3 regions of the Bradyrhizobium sp. WYCCWR 12699 genome follow, and region 1 is predicted to be linked to each of the others. Evidence: predicted binding sites of a transcription regulator. Region 1 holds the regulator's gene; each other region holds the start of a gene.
The links. Region 1 encodes PhoB, which activates phosphate uptake and scavenging genes when phosphate is short. Its sites were predicted from a motif close to TGTCATNNANCTGTCAT; they were not measured.

Region 1 (4,933 bases):
TGCTCGGCCTCTTGCTGTTCGTGCTGACGTTCTTCGTGCTTGCGGCGGCGCGGCTGATGCTGATGCGGCTGGAAAAGAAGGCGGGGAACTAGCGCCATGAATCCGATCTATTCACGCCGCCGCCGCAAGGATTTCATCATCCGCGGTCTTTGCTTCGCGGCCGCCGCCTTCGGCGTCACTTGGCTCGCGCTGATCCTGATCACGCTGCTCTACAACGGCGTGGCGGGCCTGAACGTTCAGCTCTTCACCGCAGACACGCCGCCGCCCGGCTCGACCGAGGGCGGCCTGCGCAACGCCATCGTCGGCTCGATCATCATGACCGTGCTCGGCGTCGGCATCGGCGCGCCGCTCGGCCTGTTCGCCGGCACCTATCTCGCCGAGTACGGCCGCAACGACAAGTTGACCTCGGTGATCCGCTTCATCAACGACATCCTGCTCTCGGCGCCCTCGATCATCATCGGCCTGTTCATCTACGGCGCGGTGGTGGTGCCGATGCGCGGCTTCTCGGCGATCGCGGGCGCGCTGGCGCTTGCCGTGATCGTGATCCCGGTCGTGGTGCGCACCACCGAGGACATGCTGCTGCTGGTGCCGAACCCGCTGCGTGAAGCCGCCAGCGCGCTCGGCCTGCCGCGCTCGCTGGTGATCAAGCGGATCGCCTATCGCGCGGCGCGCTCCGGCCTCATCACCGGCGTGCTGCTGGCCACCGCGCGCGTCGCCGGCGAGACGGCGCCGCTGCTGTTCACCGCGCTGTCGAACCAGTTCTTCAGTCTCGGCCTGGACAAGACGATGGCGAACCTTCCAGTCACCATCAACAACTTCGTGCAGAGCCCCTACGCCTATTGGAAGCAGCTCGCCTGGAGCGGCGCCCTGCTGATCACCCTGACCGTGCTTGCCCTGAACATTGGCGCCCGCATCATCGGCGCCGAGAGGACTGCAAAATGAGTGAAATCTCTGTTTCCGTCAGCGCGCCGAGCGTTCACCCCGGCTCGCAGCCGCTGCCCGAGGCGCCAGCCAAGGTCACCGCGCGCAACCTGAATTTCTACTACGGTGAGCACCACGCGCTGAAGAACATCAATCTGACGCTCGGCGCCAATCGCGTCACGGCCTTCATCGGCCCGTCGGGCTGCGGCAAGTCCACGCTGCTGCGCATCTTCAACCGGATGTACGACCTCTATCCGGGACAGCGCGCCACCGGCCAGCTGTTGCTCGACCACACCAACATCCTCGATCCCAAGCTCGACCTCAACCTGCTGCGCGCCCGGGTCGGCATGGTATTCCAGAAGCCGACGCCGTTCCCGATGACGATCTACGAGAACATCGCCTTCGGCATCCGCCTCTACGAGAAGATCTCGAAGTCCGAGATGGACGACCGGGTCGAGAAGGCGCTGCGCGGCGGCGCGCTGTGGAACGAGGTCAAGGACAAGCTCAACGCCTCCGGCCTGTCGCTGTCCGGCGGCCAGCAGCAGCGCCTGTGCATCGCCCGCACCGTCGCGGTGCGGCCTGAAGTGATCCTGTTCGACGAGCCCTGCTCGGCGCTCGACCCGATCTCGACCGCCAAGGTCGAGGAGCTGATCCAGGAATTGTCCGAGAACTACACGATCGCGATCGTCACCCACAACATGCAGCAGGCGGCGCGCGTCTCCGACAAGACCGCCTTCATGTATCTCGGCGAGCTGATCGAGTTCGACGACACCAGCAAGATCTTCACGTCGCCGAGCGATCGGCGCACGCAGGATTACATCACCGGCCGGTTCGGCTGAGGAGACGCAACATGGGTTCTGAACATACCGCAAAGGCTTTCGACACCGACCTCCAGGAGCTCACCCGCCTGGTCGCCGAGATGGGCGGAATCGCCGAGCGCATGATCGTCGATTCCGTCGGCGCGCTGATCCGCCGCGACGTCGCGCTCGGCCAGCGCGTCGTCACCATCGACGCCGATCTCGACGCGCTGCAGAAGCGCATCGAGGAGCGCGCCGTGCTCACCATCGCCCGCCGCCAGCCGATGGCGGTGGATCTGCGCGAGATCGTCGGCGCCATGCGCGTTGCGACCGACCTCGAGCGCATCGGCGATCTCGCCAAGAACATGGGCAAGCGCGTCGCCGCGCTGGAGACCGACTTCCATCCGCTCAAGCTGTTCCGCGGCCTCGAGCACATGACCGACCTCGTGCAGCAGCAGGTCAAGTCGGTGCTGGATGCCTATGCCGCGCATGATCTGCCGGCGGCGATGGCCGTGTGGAAGGGCGACGAGGAAGTCGACGCGATCTGCACCTCGCTGTTCCGCGAGCTCCTCACCTACATGATGGAGGATCCGCGCAACATCTCGTTCTGCATCCATCTGATGTTCTGCGCCAAGAACATCGAGCGGATCGGCGACCACGCCACCAACATCGCCGAGACCGTGTTCTACATGATCGAGGGCCAGGCGATCACCGACAAGCGGCCGAAGGGCGACATGACGACTTTCGCCACGACGGTCCCGAATACCTGAAGACTTGATATCCGAAGACCTAAGGAGCGACGACACCATGGGCGCACGCATTATGGTGGTTGAGGACGAGGAAGCTCTCACCGAGCTTCTGCGTTACAACCTCGAAGGCGACGGCTATGACGTCGAGACGGTGATGCGCGGCGACGACGCCGACACCCGCCTCAAAGAGCACATTCCCGATCTGATCGTGCTCGACTGGATGCTGCCGGGCCTCTCGGGCATCGAGCTGTGCCGGCGCCTGCGCACCCGGCCCGAGACCAAGCAACTGCCGATCATCATGCTCACCGCGCGCGGCGAGGAGAGCGAGCGGGTGCGCGGCCTTGCGACCGGCGCCGACGACTACATCGTCAAGCCGTTCTCGGTGCCGGAGCTCTTGGCGCGCGTGAAGGGCCTGCTCAGGCGCGCCAGTCCCGAGCGGCTCGCGACCGTGCTGGCCTATGGCGACATCGAGCTGGATCGCGACAAGCGCCGCGTGGCGCGCTCGGGCCGCCCGATCGATCTCGGCCCGACCGAATATCGGCTTCTGGAGTTCTTCCTGGAGCATCCCGGCCGCGTGTTCTCGCGCGAGCAGCTGCTCGACAGCGTCTGGGGCCGCGACATCTACATCGACGAGCGTACCGTCGACGTCCATATCGGTCGCCTGCGCAAGCTGCTCAATCTCGGCCGCGAGCAGGACCCGATCCGCACCGTCCGCGGCGCCGGCTATGCGCTGGATGATCGCTTTGCGAAGGCGGAGCAGACGTAGGACCTGCTTCCGTAATCCAACAAAAAGCGCGCCAGCTGGCGCGCTTTTTCGTCTCGATGCCTGAGACCGTGTTTACCGCGGGCCCGGCTTCGCCGGTGCGCGCCGGCGATCCGCTGCCGGCTGATACGCCACGCGCGAATGCTGGGCGCAGTAGGGCAGGCCGGACAGCGCCTTGCCGCCGCAGAAGAAGAAATCCGGGCTCGAGGGATCGCCGACCGGCCAGTGGCAGGTCGCCTCGTTGAGCTCGAGCAGCGACAGCCGCTGGCTCATCGGCACCACGTTGTCGTAGGTGACCGGTTCGGCCTCGACTTCGACCTCGAAGGCCTGCGCCAGTGCGGTGTTGCCGCGCGCAATGGGGCGGGTCACCCGCATCATGTGCTGCGCCGGGCGTGCCTTGCGCGGCCGCGGCGCGGCCGACGAAGGGCTCTTGGCGCGGCCGGACAGGCCGAGCCTGTGCACTTTGCCGATCACGGCATTGCGGGTCACATTGCCGAGCTCTGCTGCGATCTGGCTGGCCGACAATCCGGCCTCCCAGAGCTTTTTCAGCTGCTCGACGCGATCGTCGGACCAGGTCAAAACCGTCATTGCACCCTTTCCCTCGCTGCACTTCTGCCATCCTGGCGGTCCGTGCGGCGAATGCCTAAGCCTCAAAAACCCGTGCCGTCAGAATCCCTTAAGGCTCGCCGGGCGCGCTACTCGCGCCCGAACGTTTACGCCGGTACATGAGGACTCTTGGGATCAGAACTGCTGCACGAGATGTCGTATCTGACAGCCCAAACGCTACAATATGGCGTGACTCACGCGCAAGAGTCCGCCGACTCGCTTCCACATGTTCCGTGGTGTAAAACCCGCAAAATCGCCACCGCAAGACTACGGAATCTGCGTTTCCCGAGGCTTTCGGGCGGCATTGACACCCGTTTCACCAGGCCTAAGATAGTCCCGCGTGCCGCCCTTAAAAGGCGGCACGTTTCGTTTTCCGGGCCGGTCAATGGTGCGTTGCGCAATGCACGCCTCACACCGTCCGCAACATCAAGTGACCGTCATGACTAACAGCGTAGCCCCGCATTTGCTCCCCGTTTTCGCCAGGGCCAACCTCGGTTTTGAGCGCGGCGAAGGCTGCTGGCTGATCGCGACCAATGGCGATCGCTATCTCGATTTCACCTCGGGCGTCGCTGTGAACGCGCTTGGCCACGCCCATCCCGCGCTGGTCAAGGCGTTGCAGGAGCAGGCGACGAAGCTGTGGCACATGTCGAACCTGTTCCAGAGCCCGGACGGCGAGAAGCTCGCCGCGCGCCTGTGCAACGAGAGCTTTGCGGACTTCGTGTTCTTCTGCAATTCCGGCGCCGAGGCGCTGGAGGGCGTGATCAAGCTGGTCCGCCATCATCACTTCTCCAAGGGCCATCCGGAACGTTATCGCATCATCACCTTCGAAGGCGCCTTCCACGGCCGCACGCTGGCGACCTTGGCTGCGACCGGTTCTGCAAAATATCTCGAAGGCTTTGGACCGCCGATGGACGGCTTCGACCAGGTGCCGCATGGCGACCTCGAAGCCGTCAAGAAGGCGATCGGCCCCAACACCGCCGGCATCCTGATCGAGCCGATCCAGGGCGAGGGCGGCGTGCGCTCGGCACCGCCCAATTTCCTCAAGGCGCTGCGCCAGCTTTGCGACGAGAAGGGCCTGCTGCTCGCCTTCGACGAGG
Region 2 (4,933 bases), on a different contig from region 1:
CGGACAAGAGGCACGCGGTGTGGCGCAGCCGCCGGTCCTCCGCGGTCTCGCGCAGCTTGACCACGCGCGCGAGGCGATCGGTCCAGGCGATCAGCTCGTGGGCGTGCTTGGCCGAGCGTGACAGCAACCGGTTCAGCTCTTCCGCGGCGCAGATCAGGCCGTCCTTGTTGCGTTCCCCCTCGGGCAGCTTCTCGTGCAGCAAGCCCTCGCGCACGCCGAAGGTCGAGAACACGATGGTCTTCGGCTTCGCCACGCGGATGATGTGCTCGAGCACCAGCGCCGCATAGGTGAGGAGCGGGCGGCGCGCGTCCGCGACGCTCTCGATGTCGGCGAGCATGTCCGCGGCCGCCAGGCGCCGCAGCCTGCGGGAGAAGTCGAGCGCTTCAGCCGCGGACAGCGAATAGCCGTGCATCACCTGGAGCGGATAGCCGCTCTGGATGATGTGGATCCGGGCGAGGGCGCGCCAGGTGCCGCCGACCGCGTAGAAGGTGCGGCCGCGACCCGCCGTGAGCTGCGGCACCTCGTCGAGCTCCTCCCGCACGATGCGATCGGCGCGCTTGAGCGATTTGTGCGCGAGATCCTGCAGCGCGAGCCCGCCGAGCGGCAGCGTCACGCCGCTGCGCACGCTGTTCTTGCGCACGTCGATCAGTTCGAGCGAGCCGCCGCCGAGGTCGCCGACGATGCCGTCGGGATGATGGATGCCGGAGATCACGCCGAGCGCCGACAGCCGCGCCTCGCGCGGGCCTGACAGGATCTCGATCTTCACGGCGCAGATGCGCTCGGCCTTCGCGATGAAATCGGGGCCGTTGGAGGCGTCGCGGCAGGCCGCGGTCGCGATCGCGAAGACGCGGCCGACCTGCATGACGCGGCACAACGCGCGAAAGCGCTTGAGCGAGGTCAGCGCCTTGTCGACGGCGTCAGGGGCGAGCAGGCCGGTGCTCTGCACCTCGCGCCCGAGACCGCACAACGTCTTTTCGTTGAAGATCGGGATGAGGCTCCGCGTCAGTCCCTCGTAGACGACGAGACGGACCGAATTGGAACCGATATCGATGACCGCGACGCTCGAGCCGCGCTTGCGCGGCCGCTTCACGTCGGACATCCCCGATCAGGATTGATGGCGTTCGTTCCGGCGCGTGAGACGACGCGGCGAGGATTCCTTGAGCGACTTTCCACGGCCAGACAGACTCGGATTTGTCATGAAGTAGTTGTGGACGTTGAAAGGCTCCTCGCCCTTCGCGGTCTTCATACGCGTTGAAGACCCATCCGGCAACAATTGCCAGCTCTGCTCATTGTCCTTGAGGTTGGCGACCATGATCTGTTCGAGAACCTGCTGATGCACCGTCGGATTTTGCAGCGGACACAGCACCTCGACGCGGCGGTCGAGGTTGCGCGGCATCATGTCGGCGGACGAGATATACACAGCCGCTTTGGCGCTCGGCAGACCCTGGCCCATGCCGAAACAGTAGATTCGGCCGTGTTCCAGGAAGCGCCCGATGATCGACTTGACGCGGATGTTCTCGGACAGGCCGGGAATGCCAGGGCGCAGGCAGCAGATACCGCGCACCACGAGCTCGACCTGCACGCCGGCCTGGGAGGCCTCGTAGAGCGCGTCGATGATGTCGGGATCGACCAGCGCATTCATCTTCATCCAGACCGCACCGTGGCGGCCGTGCCGCGCATGCGCGGTCTCGCCCTGGATGTGCTCGATGATGCGCTTGCGCAGGGTGAGCGGCGACACCGCCATCTTTTCCAGATCGCTCGGCGCGGCATAGCCGGTGATGAAATTGAACACGCGCGCGGCATCGCGGCCGATGGTCGGATCGGAGGTGAAGTAGGAGAGATCGGTGTAGATGCGCGCGGTGACGGGGTGATAGTTGCCGGTGCCGGTATGGACATAGGTGGTGAGGCTGCCGCCCTCGCGGCGCACCACCATCGAGAGCTTGGCGTGCGTCTTCAGCTCGAGGAAGCCGTAAACGACCTGCACGCCGGCGCGTTCGAGGTCGCGCGCCCAGCGGATGTTGGCTTCCTCGTCGAAGCGCGCCTTCAGCTCGATCAGCGCCGTGACCGATTTTCCGGCCTCGGCGGCTTCGGCGAGCGTGCGCACGATCGGCGAGTTGTTGGAGGTGCGGTAGAGCGTCTGCTTGATCGCGACGACGTCGGGGTCGCGCGCGGCCTGCTGCAGGAACTGCACCACGACGTCGAAGGATTCGTAGGGGTGATGGACGACGAGGTCCTTCTGACGGATCGCGGCAAAGATGTCGCCGCCATGCTCGCGCACGCGCTCGGGATGTCGCGGCACGTAAGGGGTGAATTCGAGGTCGGGGCGGTCGAGGCGGGTGAGCTGCGAGAGCTCGTTCATCGCCTGCACGCCGTCGACCAGGAAGACCTCGTCGTCGGCGGCCGAGAGTGCGTGCTGGACGAAGCTGCGCAGCTGCTCCGGCATCTTGGCGTCGATCTCGAGCCGGATCACCGACCCGCGGCGGCGGCGCTTCAGCGCGGTCTCGAACAGGCGGACGAGGTCTTCCGCCTCTTCCTCGATTTCGAGTTCGGAGTCGCGGATGATCCGGAAGGCGCCCTGGCCGTGCAGATTGTAGCCGGGGAACAGGCGGTTGATGAACAGGGCGGTGGCCTGCTCCAGCGAGATCAGCCGAACGGTCTTGCCCTCGGCCGGCAGGCGGATGAAGCGGTCGATCTTGCCGGGCATGCGGATCAGCGCGTTCATCTGCCTGCCGTCGGCGGCGCGCGTGAGCTGGAGCGCGATGGTGAAGCCGAGGCTCGGGATGAACGGGAAGGGGTGCGCCGGGTCGATCGCCAGCGGCGTCAGCAGCGGGAACACGTTGTTGAGGAAGTAGTCCTCGATCCAGGTCCGTTCCGCCTTGGTGACGTCCTTGCCGTCCACCAGCACGATGCCGACATCGGCCAGCGTGCCGCGCAGGTCGCGCCAGATCGCCTGCTGGTCGGAGGCGAGTTCGGAGACGGTGCGATTGATCAGGGCGAGCTGCTCGGATGGCGTCAGGCCGTCGGGGCTGCGTTCGGCGATGCCCTCGCGGATCTGCGCCTTGATGCCGGCGACCCGGACCATGAAGAACTCGTCGAGATTATTCGCGGAAATCGACAGGAATCGCACCCGCTCGAGCATGGGGTGGCTGGGATTGACCGATTCCTCCAGGACGCGGCGGTTGAAATGCAGCCAGGAGAGCTCGCGATTAATGAACCGTTCGGGGCTCGATGCGATCGCCGGCGGGCCTTCGGCTTCCGGGGCTTTTTCTTTAGTTTCAATAGCTTGCGCAGAGTCCATCAGAAGCCGGTCCATCCTGTCTCGCCTCACTTTGCGATCTATGCGCAAAACCTGCGGGAGCATGTGTTAGAGCGATGACGTTTCGATGACATTGATGTTCCGCCGCTTGGCGGCGTCAAGCGGGCTTCGTCCGGCCGTGGTGCGGGGTAGACCGGGGTCAGGCGTCCCGGAGCAGCTCGGCGGCCAGCGCCCTGGTGACGGGGCGGCCGAGCCGCAGGGCCTCGCTGTCGAGCAGTTCCACGGCCTGGCGGGCCGCGGCCGAGGACCGCTCCAGGCGGGTGGCGAGGTAGCCGACCACGCTCTCGTCCACATTGAGCTGGCGGTCGGCGCAGAATTTGACGATCAGGCCGCGGAAGAGCTGGTCGTCGGGGGGCAGCAGCGTGACAACAGGCACCGCGCGCAGGCGCGAGCGCAGGTCGCGAAGCTCGATCTCCAGCGCCGCCGGCACCTCGCGTCCGGTGAACAGCACATAGGCGCCGTCCTCGCGGGCGAGGTTCATCAGGTGGAAGAGGGCGCGTTCGTCGAAGTCCTTGGCCCTGTTATCCTCGACCACCAGCGCGCCGGTGGCGAGCGCGCCCGGAACGCCTGCGGCCGTCAGGGCGTTGGCGACGGTCGAGCGTGCCCCCGACATTTCGGCCCAGATCGCCGCGAGGTGGCTCTTGCCGCTGCCTTCCGGGCCGGCCAGCCACATGATCCGGTTCGGCCATTCCGGCCAGCGTTCGATCAGGGCCAGACCAGCCGCGTTGGCGGGGCCTTCAAGGAAATTGTCCCGGCTGAGGCTCTCCGCATGCGGAAGCGAAAACGCCAATTGTCGGGGATGGACGCGGCCTGCCACGCTTGCTTTGCTCCATGCCGGCGTGCCGGCCCGTTTGAAGAATGCGACTTGATCGAGCGGAGTTGGCCTTTTGCGCGGCCGCTTCTCCTCTCACTTGGTCTGCTCTTACTTGGCCACTCTTACTTGGCCACTCTTACTTGGCCTCGATCGTGCTCATGTGCCGCAGCCACTCGACGAGATAGAGCGACACCGAGGAGAGCGTGAAGACCGTGACGAGGCCCATCAGGATGATATCATAAGGGGCCGGCTTGAAGCCGAAGGCAAGCGCCGCCAGCACCAGCGCCGCGAACGCCACTTGCGCAACGGTGTTGAGCTTGGACACTTTCGACGGCTTCATCTCGACGGGCCGGTCGAACAGCCAGGACACGATCACGGCGGCGACGATCATGATGTCGCGCGAGACCACCAGGATCACGATCCAGCGCGGAATCGCCCCCCAGATCCCCAGCGCCATGTAGATCGAGACCAGCAGGGCCTTGTCCGCGAGCGGATCGAGCAGGGCGCCGAGTTCGCTCGTCATGTTGAAGCGCTTGGCCAGGAAGCCGTCCACGGCATCGCTGATACCGGCGATCAGGAAGACGGCGAACGCGACCTCCATTTGGCTCGACACGATGGCCCAGACGATGATCGGGACCAGCATGATGCGGCCCAGGGTAATGATGTTCGGAATACTCACGAAAGCGCTTCCCGGCACCCGGTCTGACCTCGAATCCGGCCTCTCGGGAGGCTGAACCGGTTGATATCTCTACATAGTATATGGCGGTGCGCCATGCGAGCCATTGCGCGTCCCCGGAATTCGA
Region 3 (4,933 bases), on a different contig from region 1:
GTTCGTGATCTCGGCGGGCATCAACCGTCTCGCGCCCTCGACGGCCCAGATCCTGTTCTGGGTGTTCGCGGCGCTGATGGGCATCTCGCTGTCGTCGATCTTCCTGGTGTTCACCCACACCTCGATCGTGCGGGTGTTCTTCATCACCGCGGCGACCTTCGGTGCGCTGAGCCTCTACGGCTACACCACCAAGCGTGACCTGACCGGCATGGGCTCGTTCCTGTTCATGGGCCTGATCGGCATCATCATCGCGAGCCTGGTGAACCTGTTCCTGGCGAGCTCGATGCTGCAGTTCATCGTGTCGGTGGTCGGCGTGCTGGTGTTCGCGGGCCTCACCGCCTGGGACACCCAGCGGCTGAAGAACGACTACATCTACGGCTATGCCTCGGCCGGCGGTGACATCGCAGAGCGTGCGGCCATCACCGGCGCCCTGTCGCTGTACCTGAACTTCATCAACCTGTTCACGCTGCTGCTGCAGCTGCTCGGCCAGCGCGACTAAGCGACGGACAGAGCGAACGACACGAACCCCGGCCGAAAGGCCGGGGTTTTTGTTTGGGCGGGAGCACCGTTCCCGTAGCCCGGATGAAGCGCAGCGCAATCCGGGAACGTCGCATCAGCCGATATACCTGTCCCGATTTCGCTGCGCTCCATCCGGGCTACAAGAGATGCCTTTCCCTTCATTACGAAGTCCGCGAAGCAATCCAGAGTCCCTCCGCAGATGCATTTCTGGATTGCTTCGCTTCGCTCGCAATGACGACGTGGAAAGGCCGTTCGCCCCTTCCAGCCGTCCCGGGAACGCTTTAATCTTCGCCCCATGACTGCAGCAGACATCCGGCCCACAACCGAGGCCGACCTTCCCGCCATCACCGCCATCTACCAGCAGGCCGTCCGCGAGGGCACCGCCACGTTCGAGCTGGAGCCGCCCGACCTCTCGGAGATGACGCGCCGCTATCGCGCGCTTGTCGATGGCGGCTATCCCTATTTCGTCGCCATGCTCGACGGCCGCGTTGCCGGCTATGCCTATGCCGGCGCCTACCGGCCGCGGCCGGCCTATCGCTTCACGGTCGAGAACTCGATCTATCTCGATCCCGCCTTCCATCGCCGCGGCGTCGGCTCAGCGTTGCTGGAGCGGCTGGTCGCCGAATGCGAGGCGCGCGGCTTTCGCCAGATGATCGCGGTGATCGGCGATTCCGCCAATGCCGGCTCGATCGGCGTGCACACCAAGGGCGGCTTCAAGATGATCGGCACGCATCGCAATGTCGGGCTGAAATTCGGCCGCTGGCTGGACACGGTGATGATGCAGCGCGACCTCGGCGAGGGCGCGAGCACGGTGCCGGGGAAGTAGGAAGCTCTTGTAGCCCGGAGGGAGCGAAGCGCAATCCGGGACAGGTCCATCCGCTGCTACAACGGCCCGGATTGCGCTTCGCTCCATTCGGGCAACGGGGTCAGTGGCTACACCACCGCCAGTTTCCGGTCGATCACCAGCAGCACGCGCTCGAGCTCGTGGCCGCGGCGCAGGATCAGGCCCGTCGCCGAGATCACGCTGTACATGCCCTGCTTGCGCGCCAGCCGTGGATCCTTCTCGATGCGATAGATCGGCACTTCCGAGGCACGGCGATAGACCGAGAACACCGCGCGGTCCTTCAGGAAGTCGATGGCGTAATCGCGCCACTCGCCGTCGGCGACCATGCGGCCGTAGAGATTGAGAATGCGGTGCAGCTCGAGCCGGTTGAACGTCACCCGGCTCAGTTGTTGCGCATTCGCAGCGGCGGGGCGCGCCGCCGCGCGCTGCTCGCTCGGATCGGCATCCTCCGACATCAGACTCATGGAGAGCCTCCTCATCGCATGACTTGAACCCGTCCGCGAACCGTCCCCGGAACCGGATCATGACAATGGTATGATTGCGCCATCCGTCCCTCGCCGCAAGGCTCTTGATGGAACTCGTCCTTCCTTCATTCAACCGATCGAATCAGGTGCGATGCCGGGCACACGCAAAGGTGGAACTCTGTCGCGGCAAACCGTCACGGGATCGTTAGAAGGAATCATAGTCTCGCCGCTTTTCCGCCTAGCGACTGCCGCCCTGCACTGCGAAAAGATTCATGTGCGTTGACCCGGTCCTTTCGGTTCCGGATTCCTCAGCCCCCAGCCCCCCGGGGTCGAACAGGATCGGGTCTGTACGCACGACAAGGAGGGCCAACGCAAGTTGGTCCTTTTTTGTTTGTGTCGGGATGTTGCTGGCGCGCTGTCATTCCGAGGCGCGCCTCTTGCGCGAACTACGATGCGCAATTGCGCATCTGAGAATCCATTCCTCAGCTTGTCCATGGATAGATGGATTCTCAGGTGCGCAATTGCGCACCCTAGCTCGCGCTTCGCGTGCCCCGGAATGACGAGCAACAATTGCCGAGATGCTGTGCTTACTTCAATGCAGCGACGTGTACGCCGCGCCGAGCATCGGACCCGGCCGCTCGCGGCTGCCGTCCTGGACGTAGACCACCGCGCCGTCGACGCCGTCGCGCGTCAAATTCTCGATCGGCACCGTCCAGCTTTCCGAACGTCCGGTCCAGTCACCGACCTTGAGCAGGTTGCGCACCACGTTGTGATAGGTGACCTGCTGCCCGCGATTCTCGCCGCGGGTGATTGCGATCGGGACCGACTTGGCGATCGAGCAGATCCAGACCTCGCCATGCGAGACGGCCGGCTCTTTGCTCGCGGCCACCGAGACGTTGATCTGCTTGCCCGCGAGCGACATCGTCACCGGCACGCTCATCACGCCCACACCCTTGTCGGTCTTGCCGATCGCATTCTCGATGCTGGTACGGTCGCTGCCGATGACATGGGTCGAGCCGTTGACCACGACCTGCGGGGTGTAGACCTCGCGGTCGCCGCGCATCTTCGAATAGGCACGCTGTCGTGCAGAGAAGCGCGAATCCGCCAGCGTGTCCTTCCAGCCGAGATAGTCCCAATAATCGATCGGCATGCTCAGCGCGATGATCGACGGATCCTTGGAGAGATCGCCGATGATCTGATCGGCGGGCGGACAGGAGGAGCAGCCTTGCGAGGTGAACAATTCGACAACGGCGCGGGGATCGGCAGAGGCGGGAACGACGACGGCGACGATGGCACAAAGGCCGAGAGCACTCGACCAGAGGGCACCGGACCAACGTGAAACCAGATGAGAAGCCGTCATTGTTGTCATGTCGAACGTCACACACCGTCACTCGTGGAGGGGGATCTTATCGCCTGATGGTCACCGTAGTCTTACGGGGCACGATACTTCATCCGTCCAGATAACCGTCCAAAGACCGTTTTCCGCCGCGCGGGTCCATCCGAACGTGCCGCAAACGCATGAAAGGCGGCCTTGTGATAGGCCGCCTTCATTTAACCTTCTACTCACTTCGCAGTGAGCCACCGTTCACAAATCCGCGCTTAGGCCGCGAGCTTGCGCAGCACGTAGTGCAGGATACCGCCGTTGCGGTAGTAGTCGAGCTCGTCCAGCGTATCGATGCGGCAGAGCAGCGAAACGCGCTGCAACGAGCCGTCGCCGGAGACGATCTCCGCGGTGAGCTTCTGACGCGGCTTGAGGTCGCCCTGCAGGCCGCGCAGCGTGACCTTCTCGTCGCCCTTCAGGCCGAGCGACGACCAGGAGGTGCCTTCCTCGAAGGTCAGCGGCAGCACGCCCATACCGACCAGGTTGGAGCGATGGATGCGCTCGAAGCTCTGGCAGATCACGGCGCGCACGCCGAGCAGGCGCGTGCCCTTGGCAGCCCAGTCGCGCGAGGAGCCGTTGCCGTATTCGGCGCCGGCGAACACCACCAGCGGCACCTGCTCCTGCTGGTACTTCATCGCGGCGTCGTAGATCGACATCTGCTCGCCGTCGGGCCAGTGCTTGGTGAGACCGCCTTCCGGAATGTTGCCGTCAGCGCCCTTCAGCATGAAGTTCTTGATGCGGATGTTGGCGAAGGTGCCGCGCATCATCACTTCGTGGTTGCCGCGGCGCGTGCCGTACTGGTTGAAGTCGGCGGGACGCACCTGGTGCTCGCTGAGATATTTGCCCGCGGGCGAGGTGAGCTTGATCGAACCGGCCGGCGAGATGTGGTCGGTGGTGATCTTGTCGCCGAACATGGCGAGGATGCGCGCCTCGACGATGTCGGTGACCGGCTCCGGCTCCTTCTTCATGCCGTCGAAATAGGGCGGGTTCTGCACGTAGGTCGAAGACATATTCCAGCGATAGGTCTCGCTCTCGACCGTCTTGATCTTGCGCCAGTTGGCGTCGCCCTTGAACACGTCGGCATACTTCTTCTTGAAGATCGTCGAGGTCACGAACTTCTTCATGAAGGCGTTGATTTCCTTCGTCGTGGGCCAGATGTCCTTGAGGTACACCGGCTTGCCGTCCTTGCCCTCGCCGATCGGCTCGACCGCGAGATTCTTGGTGACGCTGCCCGCGAGCGCATGGGCGACGACCAGCGGGGGCGAAGCGAGATAGTTCGCCTGCACGTCGGGCGAGACGCGGCCTTCGAAGTTGCGGTTGCCGGAGAGCACGGCGGCGGCGACGATGCCGTTGTCGTTGATCGACTTCGATATCTCCTCGGGCAGCGGACCGGAATTGCCGATGCAGGTGGTGCAGCCGAAGCCGACAAGGTTGAAGCCGACCTTGTCGAGATCCTTCTGCAGGCCGGAATCGGCGAGATAGCCCGCGACGACCTGGCTGCCCGGGGCGAGCGAGGTCTTCACCCACGGTTTTGCCTTCAAGCCCTTCGCGGCGGCGTTACGGGCCAAGAGGCCGGCGCCGATCAGCACGCTCGGGTTCGAGGTGTTGGTGCAGGAGGTGATGGCGGCGATCACGACGTCGCCATGGCCGATCTCGAAATCCTTGCCCTCGACGGCAAAGCGCTTGTTGGGCTCCTCGGCCTTCTTGTATTCCGTGCCGAGCGCG

Region 2: the regulator PhoB is predicted to act here: its motif matches at 3,373-3,389, upstream of RPS27_RS26960 (RNA degradosome polyphosphate kinase).
Region 3: the regulator PhoB is predicted to act here: its motif matches at 1,887-1,903, upstream of RPS27_RS10150 (DUF2794 domain-containing protein).

Annotation. Positions count from the first base shown of each region.
Region 1 is NZ_JAVTJN010000030.1:276,507-281,439, reverse strand. Features, by position in the region: gene pstC (phosphate ABC transporter permease subunit PstC) at 1-92, shown strand, start outside; gene pstA (phosphate ABC transporter permease PstA) at 97-942, shown strand; gene pstB (phosphate ABC transporter ATP-binding protein PstB) at 939-1,760, shown strand; gene phoU (phosphate signaling complex protein PhoU) at 1,772-2,488, shown strand; gene phoB (phosphate regulon transcriptional regulator PhoB) at 2,526-3,233, shown strand; gene RPS27_RS12160 (GcrA family cell cycle regulator) at 3,306-3,818, opposite strand; gene RPS27_RS12155 (aspartate aminotransferase family protein) at 4,276-4,933, shown strand, end outside.
Region 2 is NZ_JAVTJN010000036.1:440,405-445,337, reverse strand. Features, by position in the region: gene ppx (exopolyphosphatase) at 1-1,090, opposite strand, end outside; gene RPS27_RS26960 (RNA degradosome polyphosphate kinase) at 1,106-3,298, opposite strand; gene RPS27_RS26955 (DnaA ATPase domain-containing protein) at 3,456-4,133, opposite strand; gene RPS27_RS26950 (CDP-alcohol phosphatidyltransferase family protein) at 4,267-4,809, opposite strand.
Region 3 is NZ_JAVTJN010000022.1:56,432-61,364, reverse strand. Features, by position in the region: gene RPS27_RS10160 (Bax inhibitor-1/YccA family protein) at 1-499, shown strand, start outside; gene RPS27_RS10155 (GNAT family N-acetyltransferase) at 815-1,345, shown strand; gene RPS27_RS10150 (DUF2794 domain-containing protein) at 1,453-1,827, opposite strand; gene RPS27_RS10145 (DUF1223 domain-containing protein) at 2,420-3,196, opposite strand; gene acnA (aconitate hydratase AcnA) at 3,427-4,933, opposite strand, start outside.